DNA from 4 places in the Pseudomonas asplenii genome. Region 4 is predicted to be linked to each of the others. Evidence: predicted binding sites of a transcription regulator. Region 4 holds the regulator's gene; each other region holds the start of a gene.

Region 1 (3,466 bases), 610 kb from region 4:
GGGGCGCCGAGTCGGTACCGAGGAAGAACTTCTCGCTGCCGCTGGTGGCGGCGTCGAGCAGTGCCGACTGGTGGGTGTTGCGCTTGAGGATCGGCAGGCAGTAGAAGTGCGGTCGGATACCGCCTACCAGCATGTGGTTGCGGTTGTACAGCAGGTGATGCGCGGTGATGGTCGCGCCGACGTTGGCCGAAGCCTCGTTGACGAACTGTACGGCATCGGCAGTGGTGATGTGTTCGAACACCACTTTCAGCGTCGGGAAGCGTTCGACCACACGACGCATGTGTTCGTCGATGAACTGCTTCTCGCGGTCGAACACGTCGACCTCGCTGCGGGTCACTTCACCATGCACCAGCAGGGGCATGCCGACTTCGGCCATGGCTTGCAGAACGTCGAAGATCTTGTCGACGCTGGTCACGCCGGAGTCCGAGTTGGTGGTTGCCCCGGCCGGATACAGTTTGGCCGCGTAGACGAAACCACTGGCCTTGGCCGCGTGGATTTCCTCGGGCTGTGTGCGATCGGTGAGGTAGAGCACCATCAGGGGTTCGAAACGGCTGCCGGCCGGCCGCGCCGCGAGAATGCGCTGGCGATAGGCATCGGCTTCGGCGGCGTTGCGTACCGGAGGCACCAGATTAGGCATGATGATGGCGCGACCAAAGGTGCGCGCAACATCTGCAACAGTGTGGGGTAACGCAGCACCATCGCGAAGATGGATATGCCAGTCGTCGGGACGCAGCAGGGTCAGGCGGTCGGACATTGGGGATTCCAGGCGGGTCGAACTCAGGGGAATGCTACCGGAAAAGACTCTCTCAGGCACTCGCTATCAAGTTTTGCCGAATGCAACCGATAGCCCGAAGGTATGGCGTAGAACCGGTACGTCAGTCTCAAAGTCGTGGAACCATTGGAGCCTCCCGTGCGCCAGCGTTATTTAGCCTTGCTCAGTATGTTTGCCAGCCTGCCGGCCATGGCATTGACTTTCCAGACCCGTCTGGAGAGCATCGAGTGGAAGGTGGAAGGGGACAAATTCGAGTGTCGGCTGACTCAGCCGATCACCGATTTCGGTGCCGGCGAGTTCGTGCGTCGTGCGGGCGAACAGGCAATTTTCCGACTCAAGTCCAATAACCACGTGCTGGGCAGCGGTTCGGCGACCTTGTTGGCGGCGGCGGCGCCTTGGCAGCCCGGACGCGGCGACATCAACCTGGGTTCGGTGAAAGTCGGCAATGGTGATGTGCTGTTCAACAGCTCGCAGGGGCAGGCCGGCAGCCTGTTCCATGGTCTGCTCGAAGGTCGTAGCCCATTGGTCCGCCACTATTCCCGCGAGGGCGGGGTTTCCGAAGTGCGCCTGCTGCCGGTGAAATTCAACCAGGCCTACAGCGATTTCCAGAGCTGTACCGCCAAACTGCTGCCGAAGAACTTCGAGCAGATCAAGCAGGCCGAAGTCGGCTTCCCGGATGGAGGCATCGAACTCAACGCCCAGGCCAAGGCCCAGTTGCAGGGTATGCTGGACTTCATGAAGGCTGATCCGACCGTCAACCACATCGAACTCGATGGGCATTCGGACAATAGCGGCAACCGTCTGACCAACCGTGACCTGTCGCGCCGTCGCGCCCTGGCGGTGATGGACTTCTTCAAGGCTGGCGGTATTCCGGAGTCGCAGATCGTCATGCGTTTCCATGGCGAGCGGTATCCACTGGTGCCCAACACCAATCCTGGCAACCGGGCGAAGAATCGTCGGGTCAACATCCATCTCGAGCGTGCTCCGGCTGCCCCGGCTGCCGACAAACCGGCTCCCACGGCGGCGGCCGGGAGCGCGGCAACGACCTCCTGAAACGGCTGTTATCGTCGCGCGCTCGACATTATCTGTCGCTTTGCCGTCCCTCGCTGTCGCGCCTCTGTAAATCCACGGTGTTGGCCGGTAGAATCGGCGCTTTCCGTACAACCCCCGTGGAGTGATGGCATGGCCGACGTAAACAAGGTCGTTCTCGCGTATTCCGGCGGCCTGGACACTTCGGTGATCCTCAAGTGGCTGCAGGATACTTATAACTGTGAAGTGGTGACCTTCACCGCTGATCTGGGTCAGGGCGAAGAGGTCGAGCCTGCTCGTGCCAAGGCCCAGGCCATGGGCGTCAAAGAGATCTACATCGACGACCTGCGCGAAGAGTTCGTCCGTGATTTCGTGTTCCCGATGTTCCGTGCCAATACCGTCTACGAAGGCGAGTACCTGCTGGGTACTTCCATCGCACGTCCGCTGATCGCCAAGCGTCTGATCGAGATCGCCAACGAAACCGGCGCCGATGCCATTTCCCATGGCGCCACCGGCAAGGGTAACGACCAGGTGCGTTTCGAACTGGGTGCCTATGCGCTCAAGCCGGGGGTGAAAGTGATCGCTCCGTGGCGCGAGTGGGACCTGCTGTCCCGTGAAAAGCTGATGGACTACGCCGAAAAGCATGCGATCCCGATCGAGCGTCACGGCAAGAAGAAGTCCCCGTACTCGATGGACGCCAACCTGCTGCACATCTCCTATGAAGGCGGCGTGCTGGAAGACACCTGGACCGAGCACGAAGAAGACATGTGGCGTTGGACCGTCTCGCCAGAGAACGCGCCTGACAAGCCGCAATACCTGGAACTGACCTATCGCAACGGCGACATCGTGGCACTGGACGGCGTCGAGATGACTCCGGCCACTGTGCTGGCGACCCTGAACCGTATCGGTGGTGCACACGGTATCGGTCGCCTGGATATCGTCGAAAACCGTTATGTGGGCATGAAGTCCCGCGGTTGCTACGAAACGCCTGGCGGTACCATCATGCTGCGCGCGCACCGGGCGATCGAGTCGATCACCCTGGACCGTGAAGTCGCTCACCTCAAGGATGAGCTGATGGCCAAGTACGCCAGCCTGATCTACACCGGCTACTGGTGGAGCCCTGAGCGTCTGATGCTGCAACAGATGATCGATGCTTCGCAGGCTCATGTGAACGGTGTGGTACGTCTGAAACTGTACAAAGGCAACGTGATCGTCACCGGGCGCAAGTCCGACGAGTCGCTGTTCGATGCCAACATCGCGACCTTCGAAGAAGATGGCGGCGCCTACAACCAGGCCGATGCTGCCGGCTTCATCAAGCTCAATGCACTGCGTATGCGCATTGCTGCGAACAAGGGCCGCAAGCTGTTCTGATTTGGCGAGCTGGATGAAAGGACCCGGCCATGCAGGCCGGGTTTTTTTTGAGCGGTGCGAAAACCAGCCACCTGTTTCAATCCGTGCTCTCCTGGTGCTGATGTCCGAGTTCGAATCGGTAGTTTTTCGCCAGTTCCCACACCTGGCGCACGCTCAATTCCAGCGTCTGCGCAATCTCCTGGGCGGTGTAACCCAATGCCGCGTAGTGCATGGCGTGTCCTGCGATCACGTCATCATCCTGCGGGCTGCCAGGGGCCGGTGGGGTGTTGCGATATTTCCTGGCGGGACACAGAG
Region 2 (3,466 bases), 3.1 Mb from region 4:
GGCGGTGGAAAGGCTGATGGCATGTTTTTCCATCATCAGGCGAATGGATGGAAAGCGTTCACCGGTCTTGAGTGTTCCGTTCTGGATGGCGTTGAGGTAGTGGTTGGCGAGTTGGCGATAGAGGGGAGGCGAGTTCATATTGACCATCGAAGTCGCATCACGGAAGTCGTGACTGTAAAGCGCATTACTTATTGCCGGCGGACCCGTGATGCTTTCAGGGTGGGAGGGAGGTTCTTGGTACATGACCATCGGGCATCCCCTATCCATGGCGCGGCCCTCCTGATCAGGCAGGGAGTCTCTGCTGGCTTGCAGGGTGTTGTGGTCTCCGGGGACTTTGCAAGTTCGATAGCCATCAGATGCGATGGTTTTTCTGCGCGGCGCCGATCATTCGAAGAGGGGAAGCGGAGTTGGCTGATTGGCCATGGACTGAAGTGAATGCGATCGAGGTATGGCGAAAGGCTTACAAATGGACACCGAGATCTCCTCTTTCCGGCCTGTGGGCGGGGGGTTAATCTTTACTCACTGCTGCTACGCAAGGATGTGTACAGCGTCATGGAAGACAGACCCAGGCCAGGATGGCCGACGACAGGAGTCGTGATGGTCAGCAAAGAACCCGCTTCGGCGGGTTTTTTGTGGCCGGTGGAAAAGTGATGTTTCACTTAATCTCCCGGTCTTTTGGTCTTAAGATCCGGCCAGCCGTGCGTTGCTGCCCAGCAACTGCACCGAATGTAGGTATGACCGTCGCCGCCAAGGATGCTTAAGATGGGCAAATTCTGGTTTTTCATGATCCTGGCCGTGACCTCGGCTACCGCTATCGCGGGCGATGCCTACAAATGTGTAGGAAATGACGGCAAAGTCAGTTTTGCTTCCCAGCCTTGCGCCCCGGGCCAGGGTGTATCGACCTGGCTGGCTCATACCCAGCACACAGAGCTGCACAGTCTGGTTCCACAGGATGCCAGTGCAGATACGATCAACAAGCGAGCCACGCGCATTTTGCGCACGAGCTATCGCGCCGCCATCCATTACAAGGTCTCGATCGTACCGGCTGCTGGGCAAAAGACGCCCTAGAGCGACCGGATTTCTTGCGCCAGTCACAACAGACTTCCAGTCGGTGTGCAGGGGGCTGGCAGCTGGCCCTATTTTCCGATGTACATTTCAAGTTGTCATATGACTTGCCGATAAGCTGTGAATCGTCGGCGGCCACGCCCACGTCATTTCACTTCGGATCATCCAGGAAAAGGCTGCCGTCATGTTTCTTCGTCGATTGAATATTGCGCCTCGCGCCGCACTCGGGTTCGCTTTGATTGCGTTGCTGGTGGCTCTGCTTGGCCTGTTTGCCCTCGAAAAGATGGCGAGTATCCGGGACAGTGAAGTGGCGGTTGAAACCCAATGGCTGCCGAGTATTCGCGGTGGCGACGAGATTCGCGAGATCATGCTGCGCATCCGTACGATCTCCCTGCGCATGGCCCTGGACCCGGACCCGAAGAATATCGCCACGTACCGTTCCCAGATGGATACCCGCGACAAGGAACTGAGCGCGAAGATCGTTGCATACGACAAGCTGGTGACCACGCCTGAAACGCGCGTCTTGTATGACCAGTTCAAGTCGACCTTCGCCACTTACCGCACAGGTATCGCTCAATCGTTCACGCTGGCGGAGCAGGGGCGACGCGACGAATTGATCAAACTGCTGCTGGTGGACATGAAAACCGTGGTCGACGGTTCCGGCAAGCAGCTCACCGACCTGGCGGACCTCTTCAGCAAGCGGGTCGAGGCCGAGAGCCTGAAGGCCGAGGCGCACTACAGCAGTTCCCGGACCGTCGTCATTCTGTTTATCGCCCTGGCCGCCCTGGCGACCGTGGGCCTGGCAATGTTGCTCACCCGCAGTATCGTCAAGCCGCTGGGTGAGGCACTGGGCGCCGCGCAGAACGTTGCTCGTGGTGACCTGACCCGCGATATCGAGGCGCAAGGCACTGACGAGGTGAGTCAACTGCTCGAAGCGCTGGCGACCATGCAGCAGACTTTGCGCAACACCTTGCAGGGCATCACCGGTTCGTCGGCGCAACTGGCGACCGCAGCGGACGAGTTGAATGCGGTGACGCTCAACAGCACCCGGGACCTGCAACAGCAGAACGATGAAATCGAGCAGGCGGCCACCGCCGTCAATGAAATGACCGCTGCGGTGGAAGAGGTGGCGCGCAATGCCGTGTCCACGTCCGAGGCCACTCGCGAGTCCAGTGAGTCGGCTCAGTTGGGTCAGGAGCGCGTCAGTGAAACGGCCGAGGCGATCAATGCCCTGGCCGGCGAGGTGGAGCAGACCGGCGAACTGGTGCAGTCACTCGCCACCCAGTCTCAGGATATCGGCAAGGTGCTCGATGTGATTCGGGCGATTGCCGAGCAGACCAACCTGCTGGCCCTCAACGCCGCCATCGAAGCGGCCCGTGCCGGCGAGAGTGGGCGCGGTTTCGCGGTGGTGGCTGACGAGGTGCGGGCGCTGGCCCATCGTACTCAACAATCGACCCAAGAGATCGAGCAGATGGTGCATGGCATGCGCAGCAGCTCGACCCAGGCCCTGGATTCGATGCAGGCCAGTTCCCGGCGTGCCGCCAGTACCCTGGTTCTGGCCGAGCGCGCGGGCGATGCCTTGAAGACCATCACGGCCTCGGTGCATCAGATTCATGAGCGTAATCTGGTCATTGCCAGTGCTGCCGAGGAGCAGGCCCAGGTGGCCCGTGAGGTCGACCGCAACCTGGTGAACATTCGCGACCTGTCGCTGCGCTCTGCGGCCGGCGCGAATCAGACCAGCGCTTCCAGCCACGAGCTGGCGCAACTGGCCAACTCACTGCGCGGGATGGTCGGGCAGTTCCGCCTCTGACCGGCGCGCCTTGCGCCGGGCCCGTTGATGGCGGATCAGGGCGATACCGGCCATCAACAGCACCACGCCAACCGCGATGGGCAGACGATAGGGTTTGAGGTTGCCGAACATCTCTTCGAGAAACTCGCCAGCCCAATAACCGCCCGAGGCGAACAGGGTGGCCCAGACCAGTGCCCCGAACAGGTTGATCACACTGAAGCGCAGCGGCGACAGGCCGCTGGCGCCGATTACCAGCGGGCCGACCAGGCGCATGCCGTAGAGAAAACGCACGGAAAACACCGACGCCAAGGGGTAGCGCACGATCAGGCCGGTGACCCGGTCGATCGTCGCCTGTTGGCGGTGCAGGCGTGGCAGCAGGCGGGTACCGAAGAAGCGGCCGGCCCAGAACAGCAACTGGTCGCCGAGCATACCCCCAAGGCTTGCCCAGAAAATCACCGTCCAGAGGTTCAGGACCTGCTGGTGCGCCGCCATGCCGCCCAGAATCAGGATGCTTTCGCCCTCCAGCAGGCAGCCGATGAAGATGGCCCAGTAACCGTAGGTGGCGAGCAGAGAGTTGAAGTCGATGTGTTCAAACATAACGGTGGGTCGATC
Region 3 (3,466 bases), 2.7 Mb from region 4:
TGTTCGGGATGCCCGGGTACTGGCGTTGCTGGGGGATTCGGTGACCACCGACCACATCTCCCCCGCCGGCAATATCAAGGTCGACAGCCCGGCCGGGCGCTACCTGCGTGAGCAGGGCGTGGAGCCGCGGGACTTCAACTCCTACGGTTCACGGCGCGGCAACCATGAGGTGATGATGCGTGGCACCTTCGCCAATATCCGTATCCGCAACGAAATGCTCGGTGGCGAGGAAGGCGGCAATACCCTGCATGTGCCCTCGGGGGAAAAGCTGGCGATCTACGACGCCGCCATGCGCTACCAGACCGAGGGCACGCCGCTGGTGGTGATCGCCGGCCAGGAGTACGGCACCGGCTCCAGTCGCGACTGGGCAGCCAAGGGGACCAACCTGCTGGGGGTCAAGGCGGTGATCGCCGAGAGTTTCGAACGTATCCACCGTTCCAATCTGGTGGGCATGGGCGTGCTGCCCCTGCAGTTCAAGGCCGGGCAGAACCGCAAGACCCTGCAGCTCACTGGCCGGGAGACCTTGAGCATCGAAGGCCTGGCTGGCGTCGAACTGCAACCGCGAATGAACCTCGACCTGATCATCAGGCATGAAGAGGGTCATTCGCAGAAGATCGAAGTGCTGTGCCGTATCGACACGCTCAACGAAGTTGAATACTTCAAGTCCGGAGGCATTCTGCATTATGTGCTGCGACAACTGATCGCAGGCTGAGGAAAGCGGCGCCTCACGTTGAAAAAACAGTGGTCTGACCATTATTTTTTCATTAGTCAGGCACCCCGGGGTGCGGGTTATGATGACTCGCCCGCCGGGTTTGGCGGGGCTGTCCAACTCGCCAAGGAGCTGCATGTCCATCCTGCCCTGGCCTTATCTGGCCCTGTTGTCCCTGGGTTATGCACTGGCCTTGAGTGTCGGCCAACTGAGCCTGCCGAGCCTGCTCGGTTTCAGCCTCTTGCTGGCAAGCGGCCTGGCCGCCCGGCAAACCCGCAGCCGGGCAGGCCGCTACCTGGGACATGGGCTGTTCGTGCTGGTGGCCGTCGCCCTGGCCCTGCACAGGTTGCCGGGTTTCCACAGCGGCCAGGTGATCAGCGCCATGCGCCTGACCCCGGATGCCATACCGTTCAACCTGTACCTGAATCTCGACAAGCCGCTGATCGGCTTCTGGCTGCTGCTGATCTGCCCCTGGCTGGTCCAGCGCCACTCGCCAGGACGCGTCCTGCTCAGCGCAGCAAGCGCCTGGGTCGCGACCTCGCTGCTCGCCCTGGGCTGCGCCAGTTTACTGGGCATCGTCGGCTGGGCGCCGAAATGGCCTGAGTCCGGTGGATGGTGGCTGCTGAACAACCTCTTGCTGGTGAGCCTGGTCGAGGAAGTGCTGTTCCGTGGTTATATTCAGGGCGGTCTGAGCCGCTGCCTGAAGTCCTTGCCACACGGTGAAACCCTGGCCTTGCTGGGCGCCGCGCTGATTTTCGGGCTCACCCATGTGGGCGCGGGCTGGCAATGGATGCTGCTGGCGACACTGGCCGGGGTCGGCTATGGTCTGGCCTACCGTTTTGGCGGTCTGGCTGCGGCCATCCTGACCCATGTCGCGCTCAATACCGTTCACTTCGTATTTTTCACTTATCCAATGTTGCAATCGTGATATCAAGGATGAAAGTAGCAAGAGGTACAGTTGTTTGATGAAAAGCTCGGCGAGGAGCTGAGCGTGTTAATTCCCAGCGTGTTCGACTCGTATTCAAGGACGAGTGCGGGTACGCAAGAGCCCAATCATGAAACGGTCATGAAAGTCGAAAAAATATTCAACATTTTCACAGTCATGCCGATAACTTGCCATAGCCTTGCGGATTGAAAAACCATGCGTAACAACCAACCCATCACCCAACGCGAACGCACCTTTCCTGCTCAGCAACGGTTGATTTCCACTACCGACGCCAAAGGCGTGATCACCTACTGCAACGACGCTTTCGTCGAAATCAGTGGGTTCTCACGCGAAGAACTGATCCGCGCTCCGCACAATCTGGTGCGGCACCCGGATGTTCCGACAGCGGTGTTTGCGCATATGTGGAACACGCTTAAACAAGGCCTGCCATGGATGGGCATTGTCAAGAATCGCTGCAAGAGCGGTGACCACTACTGGGTCAACGCCTATGTGACCCCCGTCTTCGAAGGCAACCAGGTGGTGGGCTACGAATCGGTGCGGGTCAAGCCCACTGCTGAACAGATCCGCCGTGCCGAAGCGCTCTACCTGCGCATCAACCAGGGCAAGTCGGCGATTCCGCGCAAGGACAAGTGGCTGCCGATGTTACAGGACTGGCTGCCGTTCATACTGGTCAGCCAGGTGAGCTTCCTGATCGGTGCCTGGCTCGATTCCCACTGGGGCTTCGCCCTCGCCGCCGCCGTTTCGGTGCCACTTGGCCTGCTGGGCCTGAGCTGGCAGCAACGCGGCCTCAAGCGCCTGCTACGCCTGGCCGAACAGACCACCTCGGACCCGCTGATCGCCCAGATGTACACCGACAGCCGAGGCGCCCAGGCCCGCCTGGAGATGTCGATCCTCAGCCAGGAAGCACGCCTGAAGACCTGCCTGACCCGTCTGCAGGACACCGCCGAACATCTCAATGCCCAGGCCAGGCAGTCCGACGACCTGGCGCAGAAGAGTTCCGACGGTCTCGACCGTCAGCGTCTGGAAACCGAACAGGTCGCAACCGCCGTCAACCAGATGGCTGCCACCACTCAGGAAGTTGCCAGCCATGTGCAACGTACGGCCGATGCCACCCAGGAAGCCAACCGCCTGACCAGCCGCGGCCGCGATATCGCCGGGGAAACCCGCGACGCCATCGAGCGATTGTCGGTGGTGGTCGGCGAAACCGGCGGTACCGTGACCCAGCTGGCCAAGGACAGCGACGAGATTGGTGGCGTGGTCGATGTGATCAAGGGCATTGCCGACCAGACCAACCTGCTGGCACTGAACGCGGCCATCGAAGCGGCCCGTGCCGGCGAGATGGGCCGTGGTTTCGCGGTGGTGGCCGATGAAGTGCGCCAACTGGCGCAACGCACCAGCGAATCCACCGGGCAGATCCATGCCCTGATCGCCAAGCTGCAACAGACCGCCAATACCGCCGTACAGACCATGGACGCCGGCCATCGCCAGGCCCAGGAAGGCGTGGCGCGTGTGTTGGAAGCGGATGCGGCACTGGTGGGGATCAGCGAAGCGGTCGCCAATATCACCGACATGACCACCCAGATCGCTGCCGCCACCGAAGAGCAGAGTTCGGTGGCCGAGGAGATCAGCCGCAACATCAGCACCATCGCGCAATTGGCCGACCAGACCTCGGAACAGGCGCACAACTCCGCGCAACTGAGCGAGGAACTGACGCACACGGCCCATACGCAGTATTCGCTGGTGGAGCGTTTCAACCGCTGATCGCAAGCCGCGCAGCCGCAAAACCCGGTGCCCGACAGGCCCCGGGTTTT
Region 4 (3,466 bases):
ATCAGGTTCCGCCTTGGCTGCCTTGGCTGACTCGGCGGCCGGCGGTTGGGTCGGGGCTGCCACGGCGTCGGCGGCGAACTGGCCCTTGCCGTGCAGTTGGTCGAGCAGGGACTCGAACTCGGCGTCGGTGATTTCATCACTGTCAGCCCCGCCCTGCGTCTCGGTCGCCTCAGGCGCGCTGGCCTCGGCACCGTCGAGCGAGTCGAGCAGCAGTTCGAATTCGTTGTCGGTGATGTCACCGGATGAGCTTTCGGCAACCGGCTCGGCCACCGGCTCAGGGGCCGCGACCTCGGCCACCGGCTCCGCTTGCGCCCCGGCGGGTTCCGCCAAGCGCGCCAGAGCCGCCAGCAGTTCAGGGGTCGCGGGGGTGATCGGACCACGCTCGCGCACTTCGCTGAACATGCCATTGACGGCATCCAGTGCTTCCAGGACCACGTCCATCAGCTCCGAGTCGACGCGACGTTCACCCTTGCGCAGGATGTCGAACACGTTCTCGGCGATGTGGCAGCACTCCACCAGCTCGTTGAGCTGGAGGAAGCCGGCGCCCCCTTTTACAGTGTGAAAACCGCGAAAAATGGCATTGAGCAGATCTGCGTCGTCTGGTCGGCTTTCCAGCTCAACCAGTTGTTCGGACAGTTGCTCAAGAATTTCGCCGGCCTCAACCAGGAAATCCTGAAGGATCTCTTCATCGGCGCCGAAGCTCATGTGTATGGGTGCTCCTAGAATCCAAGGCTGGAAAGCAAATCGTCGACATCGTCCTGGCCGGACACAACGTCTTCACGTTTATCGGCATGAATCTGCGGACCTTCACCCTTTTCCATTTGTTTTTGTGGATCTTTTTGCGCGAGGATCTCTTCGCGGTCATGTTCGATACCGGCAAAGCGATCCACCTGGCTGGCCATCAACACCAGTTTGAGCAGGTTGCTTTCGACTTCGGTGACCATTTGCGTGACACGCTTGATCACCTGACCGGTCAGATCCTGATAATCCTGGGCCAGCAGAATGTCATTGAGGTCGCTCGAAACGGCCCGGGTTTCCTGCTCGCTACGCGTCAGGAAAACGTCGACCCGCCGAGCCAGTGCGCGAAATTCCTCGGCACCGACCTCACGTCGCATGAACCGCCCCCAATCGGCGCTGAGCGCCTTGGCTTCGTCGCTCAGGCCATTGACCCGAGGCGTCGCACTTTCCACCAGGTCCATGGTGCGATTGGCCGCCGCCTCGGTCAGCCTGACCACATAGGACAGGCGTTCGGTAGCATCGGTGATCTGCGAGACTTCCTCGGCTTGCGGCATCGTGGGATCAATCTGGAAATTGACGATCGCACTGTGCAACTCGCGGGTCAGCTTGCCGACTTCCAGATACAAGCCGCGGTCACGGGTCTGGTTCAGCTCATGGATCATTTGCACCGCGTCGCCGAAGCGGCCTTTTTCAAGGCTTTCAACAAGCTCGCGAGCATGTTTTTTCAGGGTCGATTCAAAATCGCCGAGAGAATATTCGTTGTGCTCCATAGCGCCCCCGTGGCGGACTTCATCAACCGATGCGTTCGAAGATTTTTTCGATCTTCTCTTTCAACGCCTGGGCCGTGAATGGTTTGACCACATAGCCGTTCACACCCGCCTGGGCAGCCTCGATGATCTGCTCGCGCTTGGCTTCGGCCGTGACCATCAGGACCGGCAGGTGCTTGAGCTTTTCGTCGGCACGGACATGGCGCAGCAGATCGATGCCGGTCATACCGGGCATGTTCCAGTCGGTGACCAGAAAATCGATGCTGCCACTATTGAGCACCGGGATAGCGGTAATGCCATCGTCGGCCTCGACAGTGTTGGTGAACCCGAGGTCACGCAACAGGTTTTTGATGATCCGCCGCATCGTTGAGAAGTCATCAACAATGAGGATTTTCATGTTCTTGTTCAATTCGACCTCCAAGCAGTCTTAAACGCGTCTCAGCACCTGGACGCGCTGTTAAATCAATTCGGCACAACACTCGACAAGGCTCTGTACCCTACTGCATGGAAACCCCCACCGGCCGAGTCGCCAATACACCGTCACACGCTGCATCGGTCTCATTCGCAGTGCCCCCCACACACTGCCTGTCAACGCGCTCGCCACTCCCCCAAACGCCCCCGCAAACGGGCTGCGCACTGGCTATGCAACTGGCTGACTCGCGATTCGCTGACCCCCAGCACCTCACCGATTTCCTTGAGGTTCAGTTCCTCGTCGTAGTACAGCGACAACACCAGCCGCTCACGCTCCGGCAAATTGGCAATCGCATCCGCCAGTGCGCTCTGGAAGCGTTCATCCTCCAGATCGCGCGACGGTTCAAGATGAGCACTCGCGCCATCCTCATGCAACCCTTCATGCTCGCCGTCCTGTAACAGGTCGTCGAAACTGAACAATCGGCTGCCCAAGGTATCGTTCAAAATCCCGTAATAATCATCGAGACTCAATTGGAGTTCGGCTGCAACTTCATGATCTTTAGCGTCACGACCGGTTTTCGCTTCAATTGAGCGAATTGCGTCACTGACCATGCGCGTATTGCGGTGAACCGAACGCGGTGCCCAGTCCCCCTTGCGCACCTCATCGAGCATCGCCCCACGGATACGGATACCGGCATAAGTCTCGAAACTCGCGCCCTTGCCTGAATCGTATTTGGTCGAAACCTCGAGCAGGCCGATCATCCCCGCCTGGATCAGATCCTCGACCTGGACGCTGGCCGGCAGCCGCGCCAGCAGGTGATAAGCGATCCGCTTGACCAGGGGCGCGTAGCGCTCGATCAATTCATATTGGCTGTCACGCGACGACTTGGAATACATGCGATAGCCACTTGCAGTCATAGTACCGGTCCCGCACTCGTTTGAAGCACCAAACGTTCGACAAAGAATTCCAGATGTCCGCGTGGGTTGGCGGGCAACGGCCAAGTGTCGACCTTCTGCGCGATAGCCTTGAACGCCAGGGCACATTTCGAACGAGGGAACGCTTCGTAGACCGCACGCTGCTTTTGCACAGCCTTGCGAACGCATTCGTCGTACGGAACGGCACCTACGTATTGTAGAGCGACATCCAGGAAACGATCCGTGACCTTGGTCAATTTGGCAAACAGGTTGCGACCTTCCTGCGGGCTCTGGGCCATGTTGGCCAGCACGCGGAAACGATTCATGCCGTAATCGCGGTTGAGCAACTTGATCAGCGCATAGGCATCGGTGATCGAGGTGGGTTCGTCGCAGACCACCAGCAGCACTTCCTGGGCCGCGCGAACGAAACTGACGACCGAATCACCAATACCCGCAGCGGTATCGATAACCAGCACATCCAGGTTGTCGCCGATATCGCTGAACGCCTGGATCAGCCCGGCATGCTGGGCCGGATTGAGGTTGACCATGCTCTGGGTCCCGGAGGCCGCAGGCACGATACGGATTCCGCCAGGGCCTTGCAGCATCACATCGCGCAGCTCGCAGCGGCCCTCGAC

What was found. The regulator FliA, encoded in region 4, starts transcription of late flagellar genes. The targets are predictions, from matches to a motif close to CTAAAGTTTNNNNNNNNNNNGCCGNTAA.
Region 1: BLU37_RS13095 (flagellar protein MotY) is a predicted target of FliA. The motif match lies at 820-847, and genes of this name have one in related genera.
Region 2: BLU37_RS01975 (methyl-accepting chemotaxis protein) is a predicted target of FliA. The motif match lies at 1,155-1,182, and genes of this name have one in related genera.
Region 3: BLU37_RS27240 (methyl-accepting chemotaxis protein) is a predicted target of FliA. The motif match lies at 1,794-1,821, and genes of this name have one in related genera.

What each region holds. Positions count from the first base shown of each region.
Region 1 covers NZ_LT629777.1:2,868,701-2,872,166, forward strand. The annotation lists gene pyrC (dihydroorotase) at 1-754, opposite strand, end outside; gene BLU37_RS13095 (flagellar protein MotY) at 911-1,825, shown strand; gene BLU37_RS13100 (argininosuccinate synthase) at 1,955-3,172, shown strand; gene BLU37_RS13105 (hypothetical protein) at 3,249-3,466, opposite strand, start outside.
Region 2 covers NZ_LT629777.1:430,708-434,173, reverse strand. The annotation lists gene BLU37_RS01985 (aminotransferase-like domain-containing protein) at 1-138, opposite strand, end outside; gene BLU37_RS01980 (DUF4124 domain-containing protein) at 763-1,068, shown strand; gene BLU37_RS01975 (methyl-accepting chemotaxis protein) at 1,250-2,875, shown strand; gene BLU37_RS01970 (DedA family protein) at 2,840-3,451, opposite strand.
Region 3 covers NZ_LT629777.1:6,182,228-6,185,693, forward strand. The annotation lists gene acnA (aconitate hydratase AcnA) at 1-712, shown strand, start outside; gene BLU37_RS27235 (CPBP family intramembrane glutamic endopeptidase) at 846-1,637, shown strand; gene BLU37_RS27240 (methyl-accepting chemotaxis protein) at 1,851-3,416, shown strand.
Region 4 covers NZ_LT629777.1:3,481,407-3,484,872, reverse strand. The annotation lists gene BLU37_RS16035 (chemotaxis protein CheA) at 1-705, opposite strand, end outside; gene BLU37_RS16030 (protein phosphatase CheZ) at 720-1,508, opposite strand; gene BLU37_RS16025 (chemotaxis response regulator CheY) at 1,531-1,902, opposite strand; gene fliA (RNA polymerase sigma factor FliA) at 2,094-2,834, opposite strand; gene fleN (flagellar synthesis regulator FleN) at 2,831-3,466, opposite strand, start outside.